DNA from 2 places in the Paenibacillus sp. MCAF9 genome. Region 2 is predicted to be linked to the other one. Evidence: a T-box and tRNA genes for the amino acid it is inferred to sense, from the RefSeq annotation. Region 2 holds a T-box; the other holds one or more tRNA genes.
What was found. A T-box is a leader RNA that pairs with one kind of tRNA and senses whether it is charged. The one in region 2 lies ahead of leuS (leucine--tRNA ligase), so its partner is inferred to be a tRNA-Leu.

Region 1: it has a tRNA-Leu gene. The T-box ahead of leuS (leucine--tRNA ligase) is inferred to sense a tRNA for this amino acid. The anticodon was not compared.

What each region holds. Positions count from the first base shown of each region.
Region 1 covers NZ_JBFREL010000006.1:80,078-86,984, forward strand. The annotation lists gene AB4Z45_RS12615 (uracil-DNA glycosylase) at 1-389, opposite strand, end outside; gene AB4Z45_RS12620 (hypothetical protein) at 441-926, opposite strand; gene AB4Z45_RS12625 (RDD family protein) at 1,097-1,492, opposite strand; gene AB4Z45_RS12630 (RNase H family protein) at 1,713-2,228, shown strand; tRNA gene AB4Z45_RS12635 (tRNA-Leu) at 2,426-2,511, opposite strand; tRNA gene AB4Z45_RS12640 (tRNA-Ile) at 2,533-2,609, opposite strand; tRNA gene AB4Z45_RS12645 (tRNA-Met) at 2,647-2,723, opposite strand; gene AB4Z45_RS12650 (hypothetical protein) at 2,833-2,997, opposite strand; gene AB4Z45_RS12655 (2'-5' RNA ligase family protein) at 3,136-3,648, shown strand; gene AB4Z45_RS12660 (ABC transporter substrate-binding protein) at 3,716-5,221, opposite strand; gene AB4Z45_RS12665 (ABC transporter ATP-binding protein) at 5,228-6,118, opposite strand; gene AB4Z45_RS12670 (ABC transporter permease) at 6,127-6,907, opposite strand, start outside.
Region 2 covers NZ_JBFREL010000009.1:129,763-136,669, forward strand. The annotation lists gene AB4Z45_RS17045 (ComEA family DNA-binding protein) at 1-178, opposite strand, end outside; gene comER (late competence protein ComER) at 380-1,219, shown strand; gene leuS (leucine--tRNA ligase) at 1,260-3,698, opposite strand; T-box leader at 3,781-4,034, opposite strand; gene AB4Z45_RS17060 (CynX/NimT family MFS transporter) at 4,134-5,324, opposite strand; gene AB4Z45_RS17065 (GNAT family N-acetyltransferase) at 5,492-6,685, opposite strand; gene AB4Z45_RS17070 (hypothetical protein) at 6,829-6,907, opposite strand, start outside.

The sequences.
Region 1 (6,907 bases), on a different contig from region 2:
CCATCCTCCACCGTAAGCACTGTATTTAGAAGCAGCACTCCTTGCTTAGCCCATGATAGCAAGCTTCCATGGTCAGGCACAGTGGCCCCTACATCCGACTCCAGCTCTTTGTAAATGTTTTTTAGTGAAGGAGGTACCTTTAATCCTGGCTGCACGGAGAAGCTAAGCCCATGCGCCTGCTTTGGTCCATGATAAGGGTCTTGTCCTAAAATGACCACTTTCGTCTGCTCATAGGATGTATGATGAAGTGCATTGTATATATTTTCTGCTTCCGGATAAACTGTGGTCGTTTTATATTTTTCTGCCAATATGGCAAAAAGCTCTTGCATATAAGGCGCTTCAAGCTCACTCTGCAATTTCTGCGCCCAATCATTTACTAACGTATTCATAATCATTAATATCCCCTTCAAACGCAATCGTTTTTGAATAAGCAGCCTTTATTAGCTCTGCTTATCAAACCAATTATAAAAAACTTGATTAATATATTGTCCAGTAAGCAAATATGGAACCGTCTCTTCTTCTACAAACGACTCTTTTCCTTGAATACTAAAATAAAGCCATAAAGCGATTCCTTCGGAAAATGAATCAGGCTCGTAATCAGCTTCATTTAATAGGCCTGAAATGACAGACATACAGTCCTCTATCGCCGCTTCCCCTTCAGAATGATACGTTTTAAGCTTTATTTTCAAATAGGAATAGACATAAGGAAACTCCTTGTTTCCGCCCAGAGAAGAGCTGTAGAGCGCTGTAGAGATCGCAACTGCCATTATGCCGGTTTTCCACTGCTCCGCTTTTTCCGTGAGTGATACATCATCCTTAAACCGATGTAGAAGATCATTGTAAAGTGTGTCCTTTAAAGAGAATATCTCCGCATAGAGTCGACGCGCGCTTAGCTTAAGTGAATTCTCCTCGTTCTTGTGCTGCATCAATCATCCACCAACTTCCCTTATTTCTCAGGTATTTCAATACAACTCTTAGTTTACTTCATTCAAAATAGAGAAAGCAAAAAAGTTTCCTCATTAAATGTCGTGGCAAATGCCAAAAGTATAATAAAAAAAGCCCGCTGCATGATATCGCAACGAGCTCATAAGACAGCTTAATCAGAATGCACCACTTCTGTTCCTGCTATAAAATCATGAATCGCTCTTTTGTCCTCGCGCAAACCGACCATAAAGGCGCTGACGATCACAGCAATACCTAATGTTAATCCATAAACGAGTCCACCAACAACATTACGCAATAACATGGTTCCTATACCTGGAGGTGAGCCATCCAACTTTCTAATCTGTACGCCGCATATCCTTTTCCCAATGGTATAGCCGCTCCAAAATACCGGAACCAGTAACGAGTAAAGGAATGAGACCGCATCTGTAAAATAATCTCTACCTTCATTTCCTCCTGTAAATATTAATGAAATAATGGCTAATGGAATGCCAATAATAATGCCATCCAGCAACGAAGCTCCTAATCGAATCCAAAAACCTGCGTTCATGCCGAGTCCCCTCCAGTATTACATCATTAATGTTACTCCCTTATTCAGACACATTCCTATTAAAACTTACGCAGATCAGCTCCGATGTATACCTTAATCCATTCGCCTATTCTTAAAGTAAAAAATATTTCGAAGCTATCCCATTTGAAGACTAACCCATCTCTTTTTTGACGATGATTAAAATAATGAAAGAAGGAATACGATCTGGAGGATAGATTTTGTGGATACTACAACAGAATTGCTAATAAAAAGAGCATATGCCAATCCTCGTTTAAGACAAAACATTGTGAACAAGAGTATGATTTGTTTGTATTGTGACTACTCCGGTTTCGTTGCGCAAAACAATCATGGAGCAGCTTGTTGCTTTGTCTTCAATAGAACGATACGCGTTACCGCCAAAAAAATACTGATGGAACATGTTGAAGGCTCCAATTACGGTGAATTGCTTGCTGTTCGTTACAGTCTTGAAATACTTGCAAGTGCGCTGACGGAGTATGAGCCGAAGTTCGCTATTATCTATACTGATTGCAGTCAAATCACAAACATTTTATCAAAAGATTATTTTTCTCATTCACATCATAAAGATGCTAGAGATGAAGTATTGGCAATTCTACATCATTTAAATAATATGTATCCCAACGTTTACATACAAATAAAATACATAAGCAAGCACAAGAAAAACAATACCCTCCATAGGTTAGCCCATAATGCTGCGAGACAAGCTGCTATAAATTAATTACTGCCAGCCTCTAATTTACTTAACGGCTTTAGAAATTAACATATTAAATTAAATTGCTAGATTAAGTACCTAACAATAAAAAAACCTCCTTTGCTTAGAACTGACAAGTCAGATTCTATAAAGGAGGTTCTTTTATCGTTCGTACATCTTATGTACTTCGTGAAAACCATTGACTCGTCAATGTCTTCGAGGTATGCCGAGGACGGGAATCGAACCCGTACGATGGTCACCCATCGCAGGATTTTAAGTCCTGTGCGTCTGCCAGTTCCGCCACCCCGGCATGTTGTAAAGGTTTTGCTTATGGTGGGCCCTGAGGGACTCGAACCCCCGACCAATCGGTTATGAGCCGACCGCTCTAACCAACTGAGCTAAGGGCCCTCGAAAAACGTATATTTCAACGTATTCATCGAAAGGTTGGTTGCGGGGGCAGGATTTGAACCTGCGGCCTTCGGGTTATGAGCCCGACGAGCTACCGGGCTGCTCCACCCCGCGACGTATATCCATTTGAGCAAAGCCAGTTGAATTGGCGACATAAAATAATATACTATATAGGTGTGTTTTAAGTCAAGCAAAATATTCTAATTTATTTTCTTTTTATTTTTTATGGTATAAACCTCACGCCGTATCGCCCTTTTCGGGATCGAAATACCTCTACCTCATGCGGAGTTTCATAGCCATACATCCAACCGTCATTCTCCATTCTCCTAACCAAACAACCCGCTTGAAATTTGGTTTCATATAGGCGAACCCAATATACCCATCTCATGTCATCCCTCCACTATCTTATTGGAGAAGCTGATGCTTATCACTCCAAAGGCTGTATACATTAGAATACCCCAAAATTGGGATCATACATGCAAATGGGGTATACTCAAAATAGGTCATTTCGAAGGAGCTGAAGACCATGTTATATGGAATTGTTGTTTTCCCCGAAAAGCATGTACAGGACTTCGCTAATAGCTGGCGAAGACGCCATGATCCGCATTACACAGCTGTACCTGCTCATTTGACAGTACGATACGCAGAAGATTGGTCAGACGATGAATTGCAGCTTGCAGTCGCTCATTTAGAGCAAACAACATCTAAGCTGCCTGCTTTCTCTATCCATTTGAACCGTGTATCTACTTTTTTCCCTGTAAGTCATGTGCTCTATTTAGCGCTTGAAGACACCGTTTCCATGCAGAAGCTCCAGGAGAGCATATGCAGCGGTCCGCTGGCCATTGTCGAGCCCAAATATGTTTACACGCCACATGTCACGATAGGGCAAGAAATCTCAGCTGATGAGCTGCATGATTTATTCGGAAATCTGCGCATGCAGTCCATTGATCTTACTTCGAGAATTGATCGCATACATCTGATGTATCAGACCGAGAACGGCTCTTGGACCGCTTACCAGTCCTTTCTATTACGAGGTTAGACAAATATTAAGGAAAAAGCCCGCAAACGACGCAGAGGTCGATTACGGGCTTCTTTCTTATTTCAAATTATCTAGGCATTGGCATAATTTCGACTCCGCCGCCGTTGCCTTCTCCAGTTGGATTGTTTTTAATTTTCTCCAAAACCGCATTTCCGCGTGTTTCCCACTCAGCTAGCGCCTCACGAGCAGATTTTTTCTTATCGATTACGGCTTGGAACAGTTCATAAGCAGGTTGCTGTGCTTCCCATACGCCTGGTTTCTCACGGAAGATTTTGTCCGTATCTAAAGCTGGCATTGGCTTAAGTGAAGTAAATGCGTCAATATTGTATTGCAAACCGCCGATTGGCGTCAAAAATTCCTTACGTGCAACCATTTCATAAAGACTTCTTGATTTCAGCTTAGCCCATTCCTTGCTATTGGAGAACTTGATGAAATCCCAAGCGTCTTTATCGTTTTGAGCTTTGTTGTTAATACCCATCAACTGGCTCAATGAAATACTGCTGCCCACTTCTGGATCGCTTGGAGAAACGGGAACTGTCACAACGTCCCAATCAACAGCTTCAAAATCTTTAATTTTCGATGCGTTGTCCGAAGCTCTCTTAAGCTCATTGATATAACCATAATCACCGATCGTCATCGCAATTTTGCCTTTGATGAACAAATCACCATAGAATGGGTCATTGCCGCCTTCCGCGTTTTGCTTCTCATACATTTTATTCATAAATTCTTGTGTTGGAATAACTTCTTCTTGATACAGCGATGCAACAGTGCTCCATACATTTTCCCACTGATCGCTATTGACGAGCATTTTCTCGCCTTTGTCATCCCACATTTTTAGCTGCAATGCTTGGCTATAAGACTGCGCATTGCTAAAGCCGTCATTGGACCAGCGATTGAAGGAGAATCCAAATTTACGGTCCACGCCTTCACCTTTTGCCACTTGACGTGCCAAGTTAAGAACTTCAGTCCACTCCATTTTGTTTGTCGGAGGAGTTACACCAGCATCAGTAAACATTTTTTTGTTGTAGTAAAGTGCAGAAGAGTTAAAAGTTGGCGTCAATGCATACAATCCGCCATCACCAGCAGCTTTAATGCCTTCAATAACAGTTGGAACATAATCCGACAAGTCGAATTTATCTTGTGCTACTAATGGATCCAGCGGTTGCAACAAGTTGTCTTGTGTCATCCGACGAAGCATATTGTAATCCAGAACAACAACATCGACTGGATTTGATCCAGTTAGCATTTCTTTCATTTTTTCATATGGATCTGGCTGCTTCGTTGGCTTTGCAGGATCTTGCTGTTCAAAGCGTTGATCATCATAGTTGATTGCGCCTACGATTTGGAACTCAATGTTAGGATGAGACATTTCATACATATCCGTGTATTGCTGACGGAAGTAAGGCTCATTATCCGAACCGCCATAAAGCACGCCAATGCGTAAAACCCGTTTTTCAGTAGAGCTGTCTGAGCCGCTGCTGCACGCTGCAAGCAGGCCAATAAGCAGGGTAAGTGTTAACGATACTAAAGTAAATTTGCGAATTCGCTTGCCTGACAATCTTTTATTATTCATTTGGTTTTAACCCCCTAGTGATTTAGGCGGAGTAATAATAATCCGCTCGCCGTCAAATTCCATCGTTGCTTTGTCTTTAATATTAAGAGCAGATAAATATTCCTTAGGCACTTGTAAACGTCCAACTCGATCTACCACGACATAGGCTTCATGCACAGACTGCAGTCCGCTGCTTGCAGCTGGAAGCTCTGCCTCACCTCCATCAAGATTAATATTCGGATTGCGTTTAATAAACTCGGTGCTCGTCAAGCCATCGCGAATGGCAACCACTCGGTCTACCTTGCCAGCAAGCGTCAAGTCATGCGTTACAATGACGATGGTAATACCGATCTCGCGATTCAACCTGCGGAAAATACCCATAATCAAATCGGAGGTAGCCGTATCAACCGAACCTGTCGGTTCATCCGCAAGCAGAAGCTTCGGGCGATTCGACAATGAAATCGCAATGGCAACCCTTTGCTGCTCACCGCCTGACAATTGATGGAGCTTGTTATGCATTCGCTCCTTCAAGCCAACCCATTCAAGCAGCTGCTTCGCATATGCGCGATCAACCTTTCCCGAGAGCATCATCGGCATTTCTACATTTTCGAGGGCAGTAAGATAAGGCAGCAAGTTTCTCGCATTATTTTGCCAAATAAATCCTACCGTCTCCCTCTTGTATTTCACTAGATCCTCTTCGGAAATCTTCAGAAGATCCCAAGGACCTACATGCACCTGGCCGGCTGAAGGGCGGTCAAGACCGCCCAGCGTATTCAGAAGCGTCGATTTCCCGCTGCCGCTGTTGCCGATGATAGCCATTAGCTCGCCTTCGTTTACTTTTAGGTTCAAGCCTTGCAGGGCAACGACCTCTAGATCGTCTGTCTTGTAAATTTTCACTAGACCTTCGCAATCGATCATCGCTGTTGTCATCGTTCTTCTCCCATCTTGACCGCTTGATGCACTCTAAGCCTGCGTATGTGCAGGAAGAGAAGCAATGCGCCGGTCAGCATCATAAATCCGACAACTATGAACAATTGGTTCGTATCGCTAGACTCGAATATGACTCGGAAAGGCGGTACTGTTTCTGCAACGTTTTCTGTCGTTTGCAAGAATGGAAGGAAGAGCAAGCTCACACCTTTACCAATTAACACGCCAAGTCCTATCGCAAGTCCTGCTGTAAATAGCTGCTCCAGAAGCAGCATCCCCGTAAGCTGTCTTCGCGATAATCCCATTGCCCGCAATACCCCGAATTGGACAACACGCCCTGAGAGATTGAAGAACCAGAATAGAACGTAGCCAGCTAGTGTGATGATGACCGAAACAAGGAAACCTAAGCTCAATATTCCGAATACGCCGCCCCTAGTTGGAAGCTTCGATTGAATGATTAGCTCGCTTCTTACATCTTTAATAGCTGCTATCTCCACCCCAGCCTTTTGCAGCGCTTCAACGATCGGAGCTACTTTAGCATCAGGCTTCATCTTCAGCCAAACCTCATAAGGAATAAGCGGAAGCTGGTCATAAATATAATCTAAATTCGTGATAATAAACGGTGATTTATCCGGATATTGGCTAGGCCAATAAGGCAAAATGCCAACGACCATAAAATCCACTTTACCTTCGGCGAATCCAACTGATACGGGATCTCCGATTTTTAATTGATATTTCTCTGCTACTTTCGAAGGAATAAGCGCCGCATGCTCATATTTA
Region 2 (6,907 bases):
CTGCTGCCTCAATTGCAGCGACTGCAGATTTCACAGCATCGTTTAAAGGTACCCAATCACCTGTTTCCGGCTGCTTAGGCTCCATAAAAGCAGCGGCCAGCAATATAGCTGCAGCAAGTATTAAAATAAAAGTAAATATAATGGCTTTGCTAGAAATCGTTCCATTTAAAGGCTTCACTTCTTCACTCTCCTTTGAAAGCGATGTTTTTTTGGTAATTAGTGACATATGAAACAAGTCCTGCGGAATAAGGTAAGAGAGCACACGAAATACGAAATGAGTACGGCTATTGAAATTTTCACTCGGGATTTGTTCGCATATAACCTTTCTCTACAAATTAAAGCAGGTTATGCGCGCGCCAAACCTATAGGAGGGTTCAGCATGAATGTCGGATTTATCGGGACGGGCACAATGGGAAGCCTGCTCATTGAAGCTTTGATCGCATCTGGTGCATTATCACCAAAACAAATTGCCGTCAGCAATCGCACCTTTGCAAAAGCGCAAGCCTTGGCCAACCGTTATTCCGGCATGAGAGCCGAATATACGAATGCTGCGGCTGCTTACGGCTCCGATATTGTTTTTTTGTGCGTAAAGCCTTTGGAGTTCAAAAAAGTGGTCGATGATTTGAAGGCAACTATTCGACCAAACCAGATTGTCGTATCTATAACGAGTCCTGTCCTTATCTCTCATCTAGAAGGGGAACTCGATTGCAAGGTAGCTAAGGTTATTCCGAGCATTACAAATTATGTATGGAGCGGAGCATCGCTTTGTATTTATGGGGAAACGATTGATGACAATGATATGGCTCAACTGGAGGACTTATTATCCCATATTAGTCAGCCGCTGCGAATAGATGAGAATTACACACGCATCGTATCCGACATTTCAAGCTGCGGACCAGCTTTTATGTCTTTCCTGCTTGAGCAATTTGTTGATGCTGCGGTTGAAGAAACGGGTATAAGCCGTGATGAAGCGCTGCGTGTTGCAAGCGCCATGCTGCTCGGAACCGGCTTGCTGCTGACCGAAGGCGGCCTTACACCAGCAGAGGTGCAAGAGAGAGTTGCCGTCCCTGGCGGCATTACAGCCCAAGCGCTAAACCTGCTGCGCCGCGAGACAGAAGGAGTATTCAATCAACTCATCCGTACGACACATGCAAAGTTCGATGAAGATGTGGTCAAGGTTTCGACCGCCTTTATAGGCGAAGAGGTGAACGGTCAATAGCTGTTCTTCAGCTAATGCCCGCTCACCTCTTCTGTTTGTCTTAATTGGCAACGATATTGACTAGCTTGCCTTTTACCGCAATGACTTTACGGATTGTTTTGCCGGCAATCAGCTCTTGTACCTTCTCAAGTTCTTTCGCTATGCTTTCCATCTCAGCAACGTCCATATCAGCTGCAATGGAGATGCGATCTGCGATTTTACCATTTACTTGTACGACGATCTCAACCTCTTGATCGACCGTCCAAGCTTCTTCGAACGTCGGGAACGCTGCATACGTAAGCGAATCCGTGCGTCCCAGCTTCTCCCATAGCTCTTCCGCGATATGCGGCGCAATTGGAGAAATCAATTGAACGAATTGCTCCATTGCTGCTTGCGGAAGTACATCTGTTTTGTAGGCTTCGTTTACAAAAATCATGAGCTGGCTGATTACGGTGTTGAAACGAAGTCCCTCATAATCATCCGTAATTTTTTTGATTGAACGATGCCATGTGCGCTTGAATGCATCACTCGTTTCGCCATTGCCGATTTTGGCATTCAAGCTGCCGTCCTCGTTCACGAACAAACGCCATACACGGTTAAGAAAACGATATGTTCCTTCCACACCATTGGTATTCCAAGGTTTCGTTGCTTCAAGCGGCCCCATAAACATTTCGTACATACGAAGCGTATCTGCGCCAAACTCGTTTACGATATCATCTGGATTGATAACATTTCCACGCGATTTGGACATTTTTTCGTTGTTGTTTCCAAGGATCATGCCTTGGTTGACAAGCTTATGGAACGGCTCCTTTGTATCTACAACGCCGATATCATAAAGCACCTTGTGCCAGAAACGAGCGTAAAGCAGATGCAGAACAGCGTGCTCAGCGCCACCAATGTAAAGGTCAACCGGCAGCCATTGCTTTTGCTTCTCTGGCGAACAAAGCTGTTTGTCGTTTTTAGGATCGATGAAGCGCAGGTAGTACCAGCAGCTGCCAGCCCATTGCGGCATCGTGTTCGTTTCACGGCGAGCCTTCATGCCCGTTTCAGGATCGATCGTGTTCACCCATTCCGTAACGCTGGCAAGCGGTGATTCCCCTGTTCCTGAAGGAGTGATAGCATCAACATCAGGCAGCAGAAGCGGAAGCTGATCCTCAGGAACAGTCTTCATCGTACCATCCTCCAAGTGAAGGATCGGAATCGGCTCACCCCAGTAGCGCTGGCGGCTGAACAACCAATCGCGCAGTCGGTAAGTGATTTTCCCTTTGCCTTTGCCCGATGCATCCAGATGCTCTATCATTTTCGCAATCGCTTCTTCATTCGTCAAACCATTCAAGAAATCGGAATTGACATGAATGCCGTCGCCTGCATAAGCTTCCTTCGTAACATCTCCGCCTTGAACAACCTCAACGATTGGCAAATCAAATTGCTTAGCAAATTCCCAGTCGCGAGCGTCATGACCTGGAACAGCCATAATAGCACCCGTTCCATAACCAGCAAGAACATAATCTGCGATCCAGATTTGTGTTTTCACGCCATTAACGGGATTAATGGCATAAGCTCCTGTGAACACGCCTGACTTGTCTTTCGCCAAATCAGTACGCTCCAAATCACTCTTGCGCGATGCTGCCAGTTGATAAGCTTCAACTGCTTCTTTTTGCTCTGCCGTTACGATTTTTGCAACAAGCTCATGCTCAGGAGCGAGTACGCAATAAGTCGCGCCAAACAATGTATCTGGACGAGTCGTAAATACGACCAAAGCGGAATCATGACCGTCAATCTCAAAGGTAACCTCAGCTCCTTTGGATTTTCCAATCCAGTTGCGCTGCATATCCTTAATGCTTTCTGTCCAGTCCAGTTCTTCCAAATCATCCAACAGACGATCCGCGTATTCCGTAATTTTCAAAATCCACTGACGCATAGGCTTGCGAACAACGGGATGATTGCCCCGCTCGCTTAGGCCGTTAATAACCTCTTCATTGGCAAGCACCGTTCCAAGAGCTTCACACCAGTTAACTGATACTTCAGCAACATAAGCGAGTCCTCTGTTGTACAATTGGATAAAAATCCATTGCGTCCATTTATAATATTCAGGATCGGTTGTACTAATCTCGCGATCCCAATCGTATGAGAAGCCAAGTGATTTTATTTGTCTGCGGAAATTATCGATGTTTACAAACGTAATATCGCGCGGATGCTTTCCTGTATCTAGCGCATGCTGCTCAGCAGGCAATCCGAACGCATCCCAGCCCATCGGGTGAAGGACATTATAACCTTTCATTCTTTTGTAGCGAGACACGATATCTGTCGCTGTATACCCTTCGGGATGTCCTACATGCAAGCCAGCTCCAGATGGATATGGAAACATATCTAATGCGTAAAACTTTGGTTTTTCAGCATCCTCTGTCGTTTGAAACGTTTTGTTTTTATCCCAAAATTGCTGCCATTTCGGCTCCACAACAAGCGGGTTATAGCCGTGAAATTGCTGTTCTTGACTCATGTGCTCATATCCTCTCTCAAATAAATGCTGAATGCATAATTGTACAAAAAAACATAAAACCTCTCGCCCCTAGCGAATTATCGCTAGGGACGAGAGGTTGTTCTCCCGTGGTACCACCCTAGTTAGCGAAAGACATGCTTTGCCGATCGCTCACTTGTCGCCCTTATCGCGGGCCAAACGGTGATTTTCGCGTAAACGATGTTTCGTAAACATCGCTTTCGTTAATCGCACAGCTCCAAGGCGAGCTTCATTTCGCTGCAGGTCCGGCTTCCACCATAAATCACCGGCTCTCTAGGCCTGACAAACGAAATTACTGTTCCTCTTCAACGCTCCATATGCATAAAATCGTTAGTTTCGATTATAAAGATCACACGGTTCGGTGTCAAGAGAACGAACTTGAACTCCAAACGGTTTATAATCAATTTTTCACCATATTTAATTTTCTTGTGCTCCTGATATCGTTTTATTCGCTCCAGCTCCGAAGCCTATATATCCAAAAATAACAGCAACAACTACTAGCATTACTAATGAGACAGTCCAATTATTCGTCAAATCATGAATAAGTCCAAACAACAGCGGTCCGGCAGCGGCAAGCAGATAACCAATGGACTGTGCCATACCTGACAACTGAGCCGACTGCCTTGTGCTGCTTGTCCGCAGTACAAAAAACATAACCGCGAGACTAAAGCCGGAACCGCCGGCAATTCCGAGTAAAATCATACAAATCGGAATAAGATTTACATTCCCGCTAAGAAGACCTAAGTATCCTAGGAGCAGCAATATCGTTGTAAGAATAACAAGCAGCCTTTGGCTTGCCTGCTTTCCCGCAATGACAGGTATAATAAATGTCGCGGGCAAGCTGACAAATTGCAGCAGTGACAGCATCCATCCCGCATCAACGTGGCTCATGCCGCGATCAGATAAAATTTCAGGCAGCCATGATACATTAACGTAGAAACAAAATGATTGAAGACCCATAAATAATGCTACTTTCCAAGCTAAGCCAGAGCGCAGCAGACCACCATTCTTCTCACCGTTCGTTGCTGCTTTGTTGTTGTCCTTCTGGGCAAACGAACGAATTTGCGGTACCCAAGCAATCGTAGCAAATAGAGCGAGCAGTGCCCAGCAGGCCAGCATTCCTTGCCAGCCAAAGGAAAGCTTCTCTGTAATGGGAATGCTAAATCCTGAAGCTAAAGCAGCACCTAAATTCATCACTACCGAATATAAACCAGTCATTAAACCGACGGTGGCCGGAAAATCTCTTTTTATCATGCTCGGAAGCAGTACATTTGCAACAGCAATCGCCATGCCCAGCAGGATTGTTCCAACAAATAAAGCGGCTATCGTCGGAAGGGATCTAATCACAATTGCACCAGTTAGCACAACCATTGCAATAAATAGTGTGTTTTCCATACTAATGCGCTGAGCAATTCGTGGTGCAAGTGGAGAAATAAGTGCAAATGCTAACAGCGGCAAGGTCGTCAGCAGCCCAGTGAGCGCACTGGAAATGCCAAACGAACGCTGAATTTCAGATACGATTGGTCCAACTGCTGTCAGCGGCGCTCGCAAATTAGCTGCTATTAGCAATATGCCAAGAATCAGAAGCCATGAGCTTGTTATTGCAATTGGCGCAGAAGATGCTGATGCTGATGATAAATTTGAATGGCTGATTTTCACGAAGTAATCCTTCTTTCTCATGCTGATCGATCTAAGTTGTTTAGTTTCCCATATAAACGCCTTAAACATTCGACAAGGCGCCTTATACGATTATTACAAAAAACAAATAGCATCTTTTATTTTTTTACTCGATACCAATACTCGTATTGCGGGACATACCCGATTTTATCGTACAGCCGATTAGCTGCTGCGTTATCTTTTACGACGAGCAGATAACCTTCAGTCGCTCCACGTCCCTTGCCCCATTGCAGAAGATGCAGCACAAGCTGCTCTCCAAAACCTCTATTTCGATAATTAGGATCGGTCACAATATCATAAATACCAATCCAACCATCCTCAATCACCGCAAAGCCGCATGCTACCGGTATTCCATTGTCATGCAAAACCGCGCAGCATTTATCCAGCGGTGACTGTTTTAACATTTTTCGTGTAGTTGACCGCTGTTCATCCGTTAAGCGACTAAAAACCGCAACCGCATCCAGCCAGCTCTCTGAAACTTCCTGCTCTAGCCAAATTTCAGCATGCAGCGGCGATGGAGCATCAGAAAGGTGAATCGTTTTTACAATCGTCCGATCGATAAGCTCATAACCGCGGGTCGCCAGTTCCTCATCAAGCGAGGCAGGCTGAGCGAAGGGTGTTATTTTAAAAACAGAGCGAATGCCTTTGTGTTCATAAAGTTCCTCGCAGGAGCTTATTTTCGCACCAAGCTGGAGCGTGTTGTCGTACACAGGATTAATCGAATTGGAACGTTTCGTATAACCTTCTGCAAAACGAAGCAGCCAGCCGTCGTAGACAACCGTTTGCAAGGCTGGCCAACCATTTAAGCTCATTTCCTCTATTCGAAAATGCAACAGTCGCTTAATCTGCTCCATATGATGCTGATCATGCCATATAAAATCTTTTATATATTGACTCACTTCAAAGGCATGACCATCCGCGTCTACATAGGCAGCTTCGTACTGCTCATCTGCTAACTGTGCTATCGTGTCAATAATCCGCTCACGTATGTTTGCAGCTTCATGAACGAGCTCAGCGATTGAAGTTGACTTGCTGTATATTTTTGCTTGTTCGTTAAACTCATTATAATCCAAATGTTTAACCGTAAGCGGCAAGCCCTCTCGCACCTTTAAGATTGCTTCTTCATAAAAATAAATATCCCAACGTAAAATATGGGCTGTGACGTCTCGAATTGACCACTTTCCTGCGGCAATGCTCTGATTCCAAATACGTTCGTCGTAACGCGCCAAATCGGTTACAAACGTTATCCATTCTTTGAAGGTGTCCAGCAGCTGCAATTTCTCGGTAACCATATGCAAATTCCACTCCCCTTAAACTGACATAATCATCCAAGCTTCCATTTATCATAAAGGATGATTCATTAAGGAGCGAGATTTTTTTCCATTTTTGTAATAAAAAAAGCCGCCTCATGAGCAGCTAATTGCGATTCTGATCCTCATACCATATCAAATCGTTCAAGCTGTTCCAGCTGATTTTCTCGCTTCAATATTTCACGCTGCATCGGTCCAAGCAAA